2 regions of the Nosocomiicoccus ampullae genome follow, and region 2 is predicted to be linked to the other one. Evidence: riboswitches for the same ligand, from Rfam matches in the RefSeq annotation. Region 2 holds a riboswitch; the other holds the start of a gene.
What was found. A riboswitch is a leader RNA that binds a small molecule or an ion and turns the genes downstream of it on or off. The one in region 2 is predicted to bind thiamine pyrophosphate.
Positions count from the first base shown of each region.

Region 1: another riboswitch for thiamine pyrophosphate. It lies ahead of thiT (energy-coupled thiamine transporter ThiT); the one in region 2 lies ahead of thiM (hydroxyethylthiazole kinase).

Region 1 covers NZ_CP079110.1:344,962-353,102, reverse strand. Annotated here, with positions in the region: gene clpB (ATP-dependent chaperone ClpB) at 1-468, opposite strand, end outside; gene KPF49_RS01865 (undecaprenyl-diphosphate phosphatase) at 641-1,468, shown strand; gene thiT (energy-coupled thiamine transporter ThiT) at 1,758-2,306, opposite strand; TPP riboswitch at 2,336-2,421, opposite strand; gene KPF49_RS01855 (metal-sulfur cluster assembly factor) at 2,502-2,810, opposite strand; gene KPF49_RS01850 (Cof-type HAD-IIB family hydrolase) at 2,913-3,734, shown strand; gene KPF49_RS01845 (DegV family protein) at 3,739-4,581, shown strand; gene KPF49_RS01840 (CoA-disulfide reductase) at 4,585-5,913, shown strand; gene KPF49_RS01835 (alpha-amylase family glycosyl hydrolase) at 5,930-7,333, opposite strand; gene KPF49_RS01830 (YisL family protein) at 7,459-7,839, opposite strand; gene KPF49_RS01825 (fumarylacetoacetate hydrolase family protein) at 7,852-8,141, opposite strand, start outside.
Region 2 covers NZ_CP079110.1:144,355-152,495, reverse strand. Annotated here, with positions in the region: gene fdhF (formate dehydrogenase subunit alpha) at 1-876, shown strand, start outside; gene KPF49_RS00800 (DUF1641 domain-containing protein) at 857-1,507, shown strand; gene KPF49_RS00795 (CsbD family protein) at 1,582-1,767, shown strand; gene thiD (bifunctional hydroxymethylpyrimidine kinase/phosphomethylpyrimidine kinase) at 1,819-2,637, opposite strand; gene thiE (thiamine phosphate synthase) at 2,638-3,270, opposite strand; gene thiM (hydroxyethylthiazole kinase) at 3,267-4,073, opposite strand; TPP riboswitch at 4,116-4,210, opposite strand; gene KPF49_RS00775 (FAD/NAD(P)-binding protein) at 4,519-5,949, opposite strand; gene KPF49_RS00770 (3-ketoacyl-ACP reductase) at 6,036-6,758, opposite strand; partial or broken gene KPF49_RS08035 (NCS2 family permease) at 6,770-6,922, opposite strand; gene KPF49_RS00765 (phospholipase D-like domain-containing protein) at 7,021-8,141, shown strand, end outside.

The sequences.
Region 1 (8,141 bases), 200 kb from region 2:
TTGTACTTCTGGATTTTGAGTCGTCACGTGTTTTCCTCCTCTAATCTTTTTAATGATTTCTTTTACGATTTCGTCTTTATTTCCGACATGTTCTTTTAAAATGTCATCTACATTTAAAGCAGCAAGTAACATATGTTCTTGAGAAATATATTCATCTTTCATATCTCCCATTACTTTTTCTGCTTCTTGTATTAAGCGACTAAAGTCTTGTGACATATATTGTCCATACTGGACATTGTCACCTTCAACTGTGTTAAAGTTTTTTAGTTTTTCATCATATTTCTTAATTAAGTCATCTACATTAATATTTGCGCGTTGTAAAATATCTTTTGCCATTGAATCACTTACTGTAAATAATGCTTTTAATACAGCAGCGAGTTCAATCGTTTGAACTTTATGTTCTACTGAAATTTGTTGTGCACGCTCTATAATAGACTGCACTGTATAAGTCATTTTATTGATATCCATTTTCTCACCTCAAGTGTTTGACCAATTTTGACTATACTTATATTATACACCGTTAATATTGAATTTCAAGTGTTTCGACTAAATTTTTGACTATTTTTGACCTTTTTATTTTTACTTTCCTTACACTCTCGTTTGTACTATAGTTGTAATATTGACTAGGAGGATTTAAACAATGGATATTATAGAAATAATTAAATATGTTTTTCTTGGAATTTTACAAGGGTTAACTGAACCAATTCCTGTCTCTTCAAGTGGTCATTTAGTCATGGCAAGAGAATTATTTGGAGTCGAAGCGAATGGTCTATCTTTTGAAATATTTTTAAATACCGCTTCACTAATCGCAGTCCTCTATATCTACTGGAGAGATATATTTGAAATTGCAAAAAACTTTTTACGCTACATATTTAAGGGCAATAGAGATGAACAAGCAATAGTAGATTTTAAATACGTCATTTACTTAATTATTGCGACGATTCCTGTTGGAGTACTTGGATTCTTATTAAAAGATATTATTGGTGACAATGTCTCTATGGGGTTTGTCGGATTAATGCTTCTTGTTACAGGGAGTGCGTTATGGTTTATAAAAAATAAATCAGGTGTTAAACGTGACGGAGAGTTAACAGTTAAAGACTCAATTATCGTTGGTCTCTCACAATGCGTGGCATTAATTCCTGGAATAAGCCGAAGCGGTGCGACACTCGTTGGTTCTATGGCAGTCGGACTAGAGAAGAAAAATGCATTAAGATTTGTATTCCTACTATATATACCTGTATCGCTCGGAACTGCAATCTTATCAATTTCAGATATCGCGTCAGATCCAATGCTCGACACACTACTCGTTCCGTACATCGCATCGTTTATTGTAACGATTATTGCAACATACATCGGATTTAAATTACTAGAAGGAGCTTTAACAAGCGGGCGTCTCAAATATTTCAGTTATTACTGCTTCGCTGCAGGAATATTTGCGATTATGTATCAATTCATCGTGTTATCGTAAACGAATGACTGTTTAATTTAACGCAATTTGTTTTTTCGTTAACGAGAACTCTATTTCGTTCATGCATTTTATCTATTCGTTAACAAGATGAAGTACTTGTTTACGCAAAATGATTTTGCGTAAACGATTAATTATTCCGTAAATGCAAAATGCTTTTACGTAAACCTCTTAATCATTTCGTGAACATAAATCGTCTAAACGTGAACGAAATTTTACAGTCGTTCACGCAAACCTAATTTACGTAAAAATAAAAATACCAGCCGAGCTTTAAAAGTTCGGCTGGTATTTTTTATCTTTCAGCTGGTGTAAATAAGCGTCGACCAGCAAAGAATAATAATCCAACAAATATTAAACAGATCGCTGCGTTTGCTAAGAATGTAGATCCGTTAACGATTAAACTGTATAGCCATGCAGGTTGACCTTCTGGCGCGTAGCTTCCAAAGAAGAACCATCCTGCGAAAAAGTGTGATGTATAACGTAAAAAAATTCCAATAAGCGTCCAAAATAATACGTTTAATAACGTTCTATTTTTTGCTGCAACACCTGCGACTCCAATTAACATAAACGCAAGTGGGTAATCTAAAATTAATTGTACTGGGTGTACAATCCATCCTGCAGCGTTACCAGTGATAATTTGTAGAATCGACCAAATTAAACCACCGATCATTCCTGGGCCTACCCCGCGGCGCACCGCTAGAATAATAATTGGCACCATTGAAAAACTAAAACTGTATGGACCGATTTTAAATGGTGTATCTAACCAGTCGAGCCCCATACTTAAAGCTGCTAAAATCGCAATCTCCATCATTACGATGAGCTTCGTATTTGTACTTTTCATAAATACACTTCCTAAAAGTTTACTTATGAATCAAACGTTGATCATATTCCTACGCGAGCATTATCTCAACAGGTTCAAGGGTATTATCTCAGCATACGCACCCCTTATGATTCATAGCAATTAATAGTATAGTTTAAATCTATGTACCAAGCAACATCATAAAAAAACACCCTACTTTAAGTAGGGTGTGATTTATCATGTTACACCTAAAGCGATTTTAGCATAGCGTGACATGTTTTCTTTTGACCATGGTGGATTCCATACGATTTGTACGTTAACAGTTTTAACTTCTGGTAACTCAAGTAATGACTCTTCGACCATTTGAACAATTTCAGGGCCCATCGGGCATCCCATTGATGTGAGTGTCATTTCAACACCTGCATTACCGTCCTCATCTAAGAACACACCATAAACTAAACCTAAGTTTACAATATCTATACCAAGCTCTGGGTCGATAACGTTCTCTAACGCACCGAGCATGCTTTCTTCCATTGCCTTATCCATATATGTCACCTCACGTTTATATATCTAGTATTCAATATACCAAAAATTCTACAACTAGTGAATAATAATGATATTATTAAAGTAATCGAAAGGATTGAGTTCATGAAACCACATCTTATATGTTTAGATTTAGACGGCACGTTACTCACTGACGATAAAACAATCAGCAACTATACAAAACGTGTCATTCAAAAATTAAAAGAAGACGGTCATTATGTAATGATCAGTACAGGACGACCGTACCGTGCGACTGTACCTTACTATAAAGAACTAAAATTAAATACACCGGTCGTAAACTTTAACGGCGCTTTTGTGCATCATCCGTTAGATTTCGATTTTAAGGTGTTGCATAAAACATTACCTCAAGAAGTGATTAAAGATATTGTTGAACATATCGATAAATATGACATTAAAAATATCGTCGCTGAAGTACGTGATGATATTTATTTTCAATATCACGATAGCGTCTTGATGAGTGAATTTTATATGGGAGATCCTAAAATTGTCACTGGAGACCTCCGTAAAAATATGTCAGAAGAAGCAACGACTGTGTTAATTAACACGACTGAAGCACGCATTGATTATATTCGACAAGCATTCGATGATGTCTATGCTGAAACAGTCACACATAGACGCTGGGGGCCAAACGTTGCAATTATTGAAATTATTAAAAAAGGAATTTCAAAAGCAACAGGTATCGAATACGTACTTGATAGTTTAGGTTTAGACAAAGAGTACACAATCGCCTTTGGAGATGAAGATAACGACCTACAAATGTTACAATACGTCACACACGGTGTTGCGTTAAATAACGCAATCGATGACTTAAAGAGTGTCGCTGACGACGTGACAAAATACGACAATAATAACGACGGTGTCGGAAAATACTTAAACGAATATTTTAAATTAAATGTAGAGGAGTAAAAATATGAAACTTATCGTAGATAGTTGTTCAGACATTAGTTTAGATTTTGCAAAATCACATAACCTTTATTTTATCCCGTTAAATGTTAACGTCGATGGTAAAGTATATTTAGATCGATACGAAATCACGAGTGAAGACGTTTCAAAAGCTGTTGATGATGGTATCCGTCCACTAACAAGTCAAGCGAATCCTGAAGAAATCTACCAACACTTTACAAAAGCACTAGAAGAAGATAAAACAATCATTTACTTAGGTTTTTCAAGCCAATTATCTGGAACAATACAAAGTGCAAATATCGCACGTGACATGATTTTAGAAGAAAGGGATGACGTTGATATTACTGTCATCGACTCGTTAAGTGCAAGTTACGGTTACGGGTTACTTGTTGAACGCGCGGCAAAATATGTGAAAGACGGATTATCTAAAGATGAAGTATTACAAAAAATCGAACATGATAAATCACACATTAGACACCTATTTACAGTGTCAGACCTAGATTACCTCGCTAAAGGTGGCCGACTTTCAAAAGGACAAGCATTTTTAGGTAGTCTTTTAAACATTCATCCACTACTTCACGTTGAAGATGGTAAACTCGTTCCGATTGAGAAATATCGTGGAACGAAACGTGTATTAAAACGTATGGTTGAAATGATGAAAGAAGAAGGCGCAAAAACTGAAGTGCATATAACACATTCAGATAACCTTAAAGATGCTGAAGCGTTAAAAAATTTAATATTAAAAGAAACTGATTTAACAGATATTAAAATTTCTAGTATCGGCCCTACTATTATTTCTCATACTGGAAACGGAACGATTGCCCTATTCTACTTTACTGAAGGAGTGTAATATATGAAGCTCGTTATTATTGGTGGATTATCCGGTGGGATGACTGTTGCGAGTCAGTTTAGAAGACTCGATAAGGAAAGTGAAATCATTGTTTATGATAAAAATCCTTATGTTAGCTTCGCAAACTGTGGTTTACCGTATTATTTATCTCGCGAAGTTGCTAAAAGAGAAGATCTGATTGCACGTACGCCCAATCAATTAAATGACCAAGGAATTACCGTTCATACAGAGCATGAAGTCATCAGCGTAAACGATCAGGAAAACTACGTCACAGTTAAAAACTTACAAACAGGTGAAACGTTTAACGATTATTACGATAAATTAGTTGTATCTCCTGGTGGAGAAGCTCGAACACTCGATACTGTGAAAGATGCTAAGCAGTCATTTATTTTTCAACATCTCCATCATTTAGATCAAATGGATGCTTACATTTCTGAAAATGACGTGAAACATGCGGTCGTTATCGGCACAGGGTTTATCGGATTAGAAGTTACAGAGCAGTTAAAAAAGCGTGGTCTGAATGTAACTGTAATTCAGCATAATGACAAAGTTTACAGCACTTTAGAACAACATTTTACAGAACACATTAAACAAACATTTGACGAACAAGATATTCATTTAATGTTAAATACAACTCCAAAATCATTAGACGGTACAACTCTGACGTTAGATAACGACGAAACAATCGATGCTGAGTTAATCGTTCAAGCAATTGGTATTTTACCACGTACACAGTTTTTAGAGTCATCAAACATCGTTTTAGATAACGGATTTATACCAATTGACGAATACGGTTTAACAAATATCGATAATGTATACGCAATCGGCGATGCGGTTGAAACAAATTATCAGCACGTACCAAACAAAAAAGTATCCGTCGCACTCGCTTGGCCAGCACACCGTTTAGCATATGTCATCGCGAATCATCTCGCTGAAAAAAATAATCATAAGCATGACGGATTATTATCAGTGTCTATTTTGAGATTCTTTGACATCACTGTTGGTTCAATGGGATTATCATTAGAAGATTTAGAAGGCGAAGATTATATTATCGTTGAACAAACTCAAAATAATAAGGCTGGTTACATGCCAGACGCAACTCCACTTTCAATGAGGATTTACGTAGATACACATACACGTAAAATTTTAAGAGCATCTGGAGTTGGCAAAAATGGACTCGATAAGCGTCTAGATATACTATCAACACTGACTCGACTCGGTGGAACAGTAGACGATTTAATTGACGTTGAAGTCTCATACGCACCACCTTTTAGTAGCCCTAAAGATATTATTAATATGCTCGGATACAAAACAATCGGGAAGCTTAAATAAAGCCTCCCGATTGTTCTTATTTATGCTCTTTTCGTTTACTACGTTTAGCAACGACAAATATAAACACTGCAAATCCACCGAAAATAAGTAAGCTTGAAATTAAATACCAATGGTTTAAGCCTGGTGGTGTAATGACTGCGTAGAGTTCTGTTAACTCTCTATCAATTACAGGATATAACGCATTATCATGTGGTTGAACACGTTCACCTAGTAATAAGCCACTTAATTCTTTTCCATCTTCAACATATTCTTCAGTAATTTCTAACTTTTGTGTTTCACTCGTATTATTAATTTCAAGAATAAAGTCTACATCATCTGTTTTAAATAAAACAGCATATAAACCACTATCTTTTTCAATCGTTTCAATTTCACGATTTAATAATTCTTTATGTTGATCAAATACACTATATGTCGTTTTCATAAAGTCATGAACTTCTTTATCTGTCCATAAGTCCATCTGCGGATGAATCGTATTTAACGTATCACCATTTTGTGCAATTTCTGTTCCATTTGTTACAAAAACAGGACCACTATGAGCAAGTAAATACGGGTACAACATTTTGACTCTCGTACCTGGAAATAGATTATTTTCAACTGAATAGGACGTAAAACGTTCACTAAAGAAGTGGTCTGCCATTAAAATTTCATCATCTTTAGGATATTCTGGAATATCGATATCGATTCCACCGAATGCATTTGCGATTTTTTCACGCTTTGAATCATATGCAGTATAATCAAAATTTGAAGCATCGATATCGTCATCGAGTACAACTGCATATGCAGGAATATCTTCAGGTAAAATATCATGTCTATCTACATTTTGTACGACAAACATGCTTACACCGTCAATATCATACTCATTTAGGAAATTTGTCATTAAATCTTTATATTTTTCTTGGTTGTCTTCGTTATTAAAATCGATAAATTCACGGTCAATTAAATCGTAATATTCATTCATAATATCTGTCGTTTTCGGATTGTCTAATGCTGTAAATTCATCAGTTTTAGTTGTTGGAAGATCAATCACAACTTTAAAGTCGTGGTCATGTGCTTTATCTAAAAAGTCTTTAAACTCCTCTTCCCCGCCGAAACGCTCAGCAATTTTAGTATAGTCTGTAACGCTATACCCTAAAAAGTCCTTATCGTCCATTTCAAAGACTGGGCTTAATAATAATGTGTCAAATCCCATATCTTTAATATAGTCAAATTGACTTTCAATACCTTCTAAGTCCCCACCAAACGGTAAGTTGTAATCTCCGTCTACGTTATCAACGGAATCATTATCTTCGTTTTTATTTAAAAAACGATCGATGGTAATTGTATAAACACGTGACGTGTCATCAGTTTCAGCATAAACGTCACTTGTATGTATAAATGAAAACATAAAAATAAATATCGTGACATATAAAAACTTTTTCAACCTACGTCCACCTTTCTTAACTGTCAAATTTAATTATACTGGATTTAAAAAATTATGTATACAAATCTAGAAAGTTCATAAATTATACATAAAAAAACTGCAGAATATTTTCTGCAGTTTTAATATTATAATGTTCCAAGTGGTAAGTAAGATCCAAGTAATACTGTTACGATGACTAATACAATCGCAATAATTAGGAACGTTTGTACTTTCGTTTGTTTTTTCTCGCGTACTAATGTCATCTCCATTAACCCGATTGTAAGGAGTCCGAGTAACGCTTTAATACCGTACATCATATGACCTTTATCAATATTACCAATGATGCTTAAGTTTTGGATGAAAATCATCACACCACTGAATAACACGATGATATAGAAGAGTCTTAGCGTCATGTGTAAAATGAACGCTCGACGGTTGTCTCGTGACGGATCTTTTTTATATGAGAAATACGTCACTAAAAATAATATAAACGTAATAACAATAGCTGTTAAGTGCAAATGAAACATACTTAATCTCCTTTATTTAATATAAGTTGTGAGTGTACCGATGCCATTAATTGATACACGGACAACGTCACCTGATTCTAAGAAATCAGGGTGTTCCATCCCTGCAGCGACACCTTCTGGTGAACCTGTTGCGATAATATCTCCAGGCATTAGTTTCACATATTTAGATACTTCTGAAATAATTTCTTCAACAGGTAAAATCATATCACGTGTACTACCATCTTGACGAATTTCATCGTTCACTTTAGTGACGATCGATACGTCATTTAACGATGGCACCTCATCTTTAGTGACAATATATG
Region 2 (8,141 bases):
TCACTCGAAAAAGACGGTACATTCGTAAATACAGAACGTCGTATCCAGCGTCTATATAAAGTATTCGAACCACTTGAAGGTACGAAACCTGACTGGGAAATCATTCAAGAACTTGCAAATCATATGGGAGAAAACTGGAATTACAATCACCCTTCAGAAATTATGGATGAGATCGCAAAACTTACACCGATCTTTAGTGGTGTAAGCTACGACTTACTTGAAGGCTATAACAGTTTACAATGGCCAGTATTTGAAGATGGTACAGATTCACCACTTCTATTCACTGAAAGATTTAACTTTGATGACGGTATGGCGAGATTCTTCCCAGTGGACTGGACAAAACCATTAGATTTTGAAGAAGAGTATGATATTCACGTAAACAACGGTCGTCTACTCGAGCACTTCCACGAAGGTAATATGACTTATCAATCAGAAGGACTAACTCATGAAACACCTGAAGTATTCTTAGAAGTTTCACATGAACTTGCTGAAGAGAGAGATTTAAAAGACGGAACGCTCGTTAGACTACAGTCTCCTTACGGTAAAGTTGAACTAAAAACAATCGTGACAGACAGAGTATTTGGTAAAGAAGTATACTTACCGATGAACGACCAAGGTGACGGTGCAATTAACTTACTTACAAGTTCTTATGCCGATAAAGACACAGATACTCCAGCATACAAAGAAATTAGTGCGAAAATGACTGTGCTCGGCCATGAAGATTCACCACTACCTAAACACAACTTTAGATATGGTAACCGTCAACCACAAATGGGTGTTAACGTTGAAGCAAAATGGGCACGTGATGATTACACATTCCCTGGTGATCTTGTCAAAGAAAGAAAGGTGAAGCAGAATGGCGAAAGCAACAACTAAAATTAAGTATATGGAAGTTGATAAAGAAAAAGCGCACGCTGAAAGCCTTAAAGAACTTGAAACACTTTTAATAGAAAATAAAGATTTAATCGAAAAAACAATAGAAGTTCTTCGTTTACTTGATGATCATGAGGTGCTTAATTTAACACGTGCAGGTCTAAATAAAAGCGACAAAGCACTCACACGTGTTCTAAATGCGTTAATTGATAACGACATTACTTCATCGATTCAAAATGTTCTTTTAATGACTGAGATAATCGGAAAGCTTGATATTGAAAATGTTGAAAAAACAGTTCTTAAAGTCAATCAAGGGGTTATTGATGCAGGTCTATATGAAGAGAAAAGTAAAAAAGATGGTTGGTTAGGCCTATTCAAAGTATTAAATGACCCTCACTTCATTGAAGGATCTAACACTCTATTATCATTTGTAAAAGCATTTGGCTATACAACAGATGAATTAAAAGAAAAACAAAATATTAAAAGAAAAGTAAATACTTTTTCTCCTAAACCTTCAACGAGTAAACACAGTGAAAGTACTAATAATCAACTCAGTAGTAATAAAAAATTGATTGCTGCAACAACGATTGGTTTAAGTACACTGGTAACTGCTGCTTATGTTTTTAAAAAATAATTTTAAATTTATGTTTTAAAAATTATTTGTCGGGTAAATATTAACTACATTCAGAAATGAAAGGTATGATATTTATGGCTAAAGGCGAAGGCAAATTAGATCAAATTAAAGGTAACGTTAAAGAAGCAGCAGGTAAAGCTGTTGACGACAAAAAAGCTGAACACGAAGGTAAAGCAGATCAATTAGCAGGTAAAGCTAAAGATGCTGTAGATAGCGCATCTAAAAAAACTAAAGATCAAATCGACAATTTAAGTGAGTAATTCACATTTAAAATAGTTAAAAGAGCTGATGATTCATCATCAGCTCTTTTTCTATTCTATAATTTTTATATCATCTTCTAATTCTGCCCAGTGATTTAATGGACCATGACCATGACCGACTTGAATTCCATGTTGTACAGCACTTTGTATAAATTTCTTTGCAGTAATAATTGACTCTCTAAGTGTTTCTCCTTTTGCAAGTTCTGAAGTAATACATGCCGCAAAAGTATCTCCTGTGCCGTGTGTACGATTCGTATCAATTCTTTTTCCTCTTAGCCAGAATGATTCATTTTCTAATAACACGTAATCATCTGAGTAATTACTATCCCTATGACCGCCTTTAATCACCACGTTAGTTGCTCCGATTTTCTTTAAATAATTCGCTGCTTTTACCATATCTTCTTTTGATTCTATTTCTAAACCAGTAAGCACTTCAGCTTCTGGTATATTTGGTGTAATGAGAGTTGAGAGCGGTAATAATTCATTTTTTATAGAGTCAATCGCATCATCTTCTAATAATTTATGACCGCCTTTTGCAATCATCACTGGATCTAGTATATATGGGCCAAAATCAACTTTTTTCAAGTTTTTTACAACACACTTCACATGTGCCTCACTCGCGAGCATCCCAGTTTTACATGCACCGATTTTAAAATCGTCCGCGAGTGAATCGAACTGTGCATCAATAAATTCTGTTGGTATAAAATAAGCATCTTGTACACCTTTAGTATTTTGTGCAGTGAGTGCAACAATGATACTCATTCCAAATACACTTCGTGCTTGAAATGTTTTTAAATCTGCTTGAATACCTGCGCCTCCACCAGAGTCTGAACCCGCAATTGTGACAGTTTGTGGTGTTGAGTTAATCATTTATCTATCCTCCAAAATCGTATCAATTTTATTTTTCAAAGCGTTAACTTTCTCAGATACATTTTCTGCTAACATAATTTCAGACACAATTGCTGCACCCTTCACACCAGTACCTTTTAAAATATCTAAATTATGCTCTTTTAGACCACCAATACCGACAGCTGGAACATCTGTATGTTGAATAACTTCCATTAACTCTTCTTTTGAAAGTACATTCGTTTCTTTTGTGTCAGTATTAAAGAAAGCACCCACACCGAAATAATCTGCGCCCCCATCGCGTGCCTCTTCAGCACGTTTTTTTGTTTTAACTGACACTCCTATGATTTTATCTGGACCTAAAATTTTACGATTTACATCAACAGGTAATTCATTGTCACCGATATGAACACCTGCAGCATCTACTGCGAGACAAATATCCGCTCGGTCATTAATAATTAGCGGCACGTTATATTTGTCCGTCACTTCTTTTACTTTTACAGCAAGTTCGTAAAAATCATGCGTCGATAATTCTTTTTCACGGAGTTGCACAATCGTGACACCATTTTGACACGCCATGTCGATAATCGATAAAAACTCCTCATCGCTGTAATCATAATGTCCCGTCACTAAATATAAACTTAGATCAAATGTCATACGTATTCTCCTTTTACTTCTTTTGTCCAATCTGTATCTTTTAACAGTGATAATTCATTTAATAAATGAAATCTAAAATCATTTAGTCCGTGACTTTTATCCTCAGCAATTTCACCACAAATGTTAAAGTAACTTACTGCGTTAATACACGCATTAAGTGGATCCATTCCGTCTCCAATTAATGCTCCAGCAAGCGCACCGACTACATCACCTGTTCCAGTAAAATTACCATTATTTTCTACACCGTTATATAATTTTACTGCCTGATTTTTACTAACGATAACATCTACTGGTCCTGTTACCATAAACACAGTGTTCTTATACGTTTCAACTTGTTTTTTTAATGCGTCAATTAATTCATCTAAACTTGTATTCGTTGTATCCTCGTCACCAACGTCTACACCGCGCCCATGACTTTTTAATTTACAAAATGCTCGAATCTCAGACATGTTTCCTTTAATAATTGAAGGATGATTGTCTATAATTTCTTCACCAACATTATTTCTAAATTCTCCAATACCGTAACCAACCAAATCTACAATAAATGGCTTACCATATTTTTTTGCAAGTTTACTTGCACTTTGAAGATTATCATTCTCACCTTGCAGTATACGTCCTAAGTTTAAAAGAACTGCATCTACTACTTTAATGACGTCATCTTGCTCATCTGTATGTGCTGCCATAATTGGCTTTGCCCCAACATAAAGTAAACTATTTGCCATCGTTTCGATCGTGACATTATTTGTTAAGCAGTCGACTAATGGACTATCTTGAAGCGGAAAACCTTGCTTAAATTCCAACAAAAAAGCACTCCTTAATTATTTACATAATTTCGGAGTGCTCAAAGAATCCCTAAACAATTATTACCTACGCCAGCATTACCTGAACAGGTTCAATGGGTATAATCTCAGCCACAAATGTAGCACCCCGAATCGTCTATTATATTTTCTTTAGTATAACATACAGTTTGCCATTAATTAGGAATTTTTGTGGGGGGTCGCGTGTTTATCGCAAGCGATAGTTATCTTTTACACTATCTCTTAAGATAAATTTCCTGCTATCGCAAGTAATAGTCACCTTTTACACTATCTCTTTGGATAAACTACCCGCTATCACAAGTGATAGGCACTTATTACACTATCTCTTGAGATAAACTAACCACTATCGCAAATGATAGGCACTTATTACACTATCTCTTAAGATAAACTAACCACTATCGCAAATGATAGGCACCTATTACACTATCTCTTAGGATAAAGTTCCTTCTTCCCCATCATCTCCATGAAAGATTTCTTCAATCGACTGCGGTATTTTCTTTAATATTAAGTTCACACCAGAGTTATTGATGTGCGTCGTAGATACTAAGTTTCCATACAGTTTCATTCTTTCTAACACACCTGCTTCAGATATTACCGAAAACTCTGGATAAGTGATCTTAATACCGCCGAGCTCATCGACTTCGAGTACACCTTTTTCGAGCAGTGTTTTCACTAGAGGTGACGCGTTATTTTCATCAGCTAAATTTTTACCGCTTAAGTTCGGACCAACCGCACTCACCATGACATATGCTGAATAATCACCATCTTCTGAATGGATAACAAACTCATCATTGTAGCAAATATCTTCGACGCCTGATACGTACGTTAATTGACCCGCTTCAATCAGTTCTACGATTTTTTCAGCTGTCATTTTTGGAAATGGACCTGTCAATTGTCCGTGGACACCTTTAATATGTTTCATGTAATATTTTTTATCTTCTAACGATAAATCATTCCACACTTCTCGAAGTACTTCTGATAACTCTTCTGCGGTTTCTTCTAATACACCTAAAGTGTCTAAATGATTCAGTTGATATTTAAGCGTCTCAAGGACGGGCATCTCATTTAACTTTTTTATAAATTTAAAATCAATACCTTGTCTCTTAGTTTCTTCTTTAAAGATCTCAACAATATCGTGAATTGTGATGTCTTTTTTATTTTTTAGCGCGTTTACATCAATACTAACTTCCGCCTCATTTCCGCGGATAAATGGCACTGTACCACTTCTTGAAGTAACGATAATATCATTTTTATAGTTATGTTTGTATAAGTACATAATAATATCGAGAGATGTTAGATTTGTTCCGATTATACCGACAGATTTTGAATTTAATAATAATTCACTGTGATCTTCTATTGGGAATGGTGTTGCGATATATTTTTTAATATCTTTTAGATTATAAATATCTGTTTGAGGAAGTTGTCCGATGCATAAATGAACAACATCTACTTCATAATCATTATCCGTTTTAATAACGTACTTATCCTTTTTTACATCAATATCATTAACGATAGACGGTACAAATTTAACCCGTTCATCTTTTATGTATTCTAAAAATACATCTTTTGAATATTTACCGAATTCTGGACGAGTAATGAATTCATGATTTAATAGTTCTGGTTCTGTTTCTTTTAAGTATTTTACGTATTCTTTTTTGTCATCCCATGGTTCAAGCGTCATTTTTTTAAGTCGCTGGTTTAATAACAATGCGTCATCATCGGGACCAAAAGGATAACCGATTCCCGCAGAGTTGCGATCATCGAATATGTAAATCTCCATATCATCAATATTAATATGATCAATATAATAGCGAAGTGTTCCTATACCAGCCATACCTGCGCCAACAATTGCAATTTTCATATAGAGCCTCTTTTCTAGTAAGTTTTAATTTCTTTTACCCGTTTTTTACTATAAAAAATCCTGCCCAATCGGACAGGATTTTAATATTATGACGGGTTGTTTGACCAAATGCCCGCTTCTTTTAATACAACTCTTCGGTTGAGTTTCAATGCATCAATCATTAATTCAGCGAAATCTTCTGGCTGAAGAACAGAGTCTTTATCTCCATCAGTAATTTTTAAGTCATTGATTGACATATCTGTTGCAACTGTACTTGGTGTGAATGTCATCACACGGATGTTATGCTTTCTAACTTCCATCATTAGAGATTCACTTAAACCAATAACACCTGCTTTACTTGCTGAATATGCACTCGTTACTGGACCACCTTTTTGACCAGCTGTTGAAGAGATGTTAATAATATCTCCAGTTTCTCTTTCGATCATTTGACCAAGTACTGCACGTGTTGTGTAGTACACACCTTTTAAGTTTACATCGACAATATTTGTCCACTCTTCTGGATCTAATTCTAAGAAGTTACCGAATTTAGAAATACCAGCGTTATTGATTAAAATATCAATGTTACCCAGTTCTTCTTGAATATCGTTAACTGCTTTTGTAATACTATCTAAATCAGAAACGTCACCTGTCGCAATTGCTACATTTATATCATACTCTTTTAACTCATCTTGTACTTTTTCTAAGTTTTCAACTGAACGTGCAACAAGTCCAACATTTACACCGTTTTTCGCAAGTTCTAATGCTACCGCACGACCAATGCCGCGGCCACCACCTGTAATTAGTGCAACTTTATTGTTTAACTCTTCCATAGTACCTCTCCTTATAAGAATCCGATTTGGATGATAAATAATACCGCAAACACATATATTAACGGATGAACTTCATTTTTTCTACCCGCAAAGATTTTTAACAGTGGATACGTAATAAATCCGAGTGCAATTCCCGTTCTGATACTTGAAGTAAATGGTACTGTTTGCAATTATTTCGATAGAAATCTGTTTCTCCTTTCCAATAGTAAATACACTTGTTTTCTGTATAATAATAATCAAATAGATATCGTGAGGTGTTCATATGGCTAAAAAGAGTTATCGTAAGCGTCGAACTGTTCAGTTAAGTATCGGTATCGTTCTGATTCTAATTATTATCCCTATTTTCGTTGGAGTCTATTCGCTATTCAAACCGCTCCCTGAAGGTATTTCTGTTCAGTCTGATTTTAGAAAAACAGATGATTTAGACATACTCTATGACGTGACTTATGAAGATAAAAACAAAGCAGTCCATCATGACCAGGAAATCGTTGATACGATGTACGAAGTGATTGATAATGCTGAGGAGTTTATCGTTTTAGATATGTTTTTATTTAATAATGACTATAATCACGACACATTGGAGTTTCCAACGTTGTCTGATAATTTTGCAGATCGCTTAGTACAAAAGAAAGAAGAGTCTGACATTCCAATTACCGTCATCACGGATCCCATCAACTCTTTTTATGGTACATATGACACGAAAGTATACAAAAAATTACGTGACGCTGGAATTGATGTGATTGAAACGAATCTGTCTCAATTAAGAGATTCTAACTATTTATACAGTGGCTATTACAGGACGTATCTTACTTGGATAAAACCAGGCGGTTTAAAAATTTTACCAAACGCACTTCGTCCGATGGATGACAAAGTGGGTATCGGGAGTTATTTAAGACTCTTAAACTTCAAAGCCAATCACCGCAAGACAATCATGAGTGAAAAGGAAGGCGTTATCACTTCACTAAATCCGCATGATGGTTCTAGCTTACACTCAAATATTGCAGTGAGGTTTGCCGGTGATACTTTAAATGATCTATTAAAAAGTGAAATTGCTGTTCTAGATTTCTCAGGCTATGATACATCTAAAATTAAAAAGTATGAAATTGAAACTGATAATAATACAGGTGAGTATGAAATTTCTCTCGTCACTGAAAGTAAGATTAGAGGAGCGCTAATTGATACCGTGAATACATCTGAAGCGGGCGATTCTCTTAAAATCGGTGTGTTTTATCTTTCAGATCGCGGATTTATAAAAGCACTGAAGAAGGCGTTAGATCGCGATGTGAAGGTGCAACTGATTTTAGATATTAACCAAGATGCTTTTGGTAATGAGAAGAACGGTATTCCAAACAAACCGGTAGCGAGCGAGTTAATGAACTACAA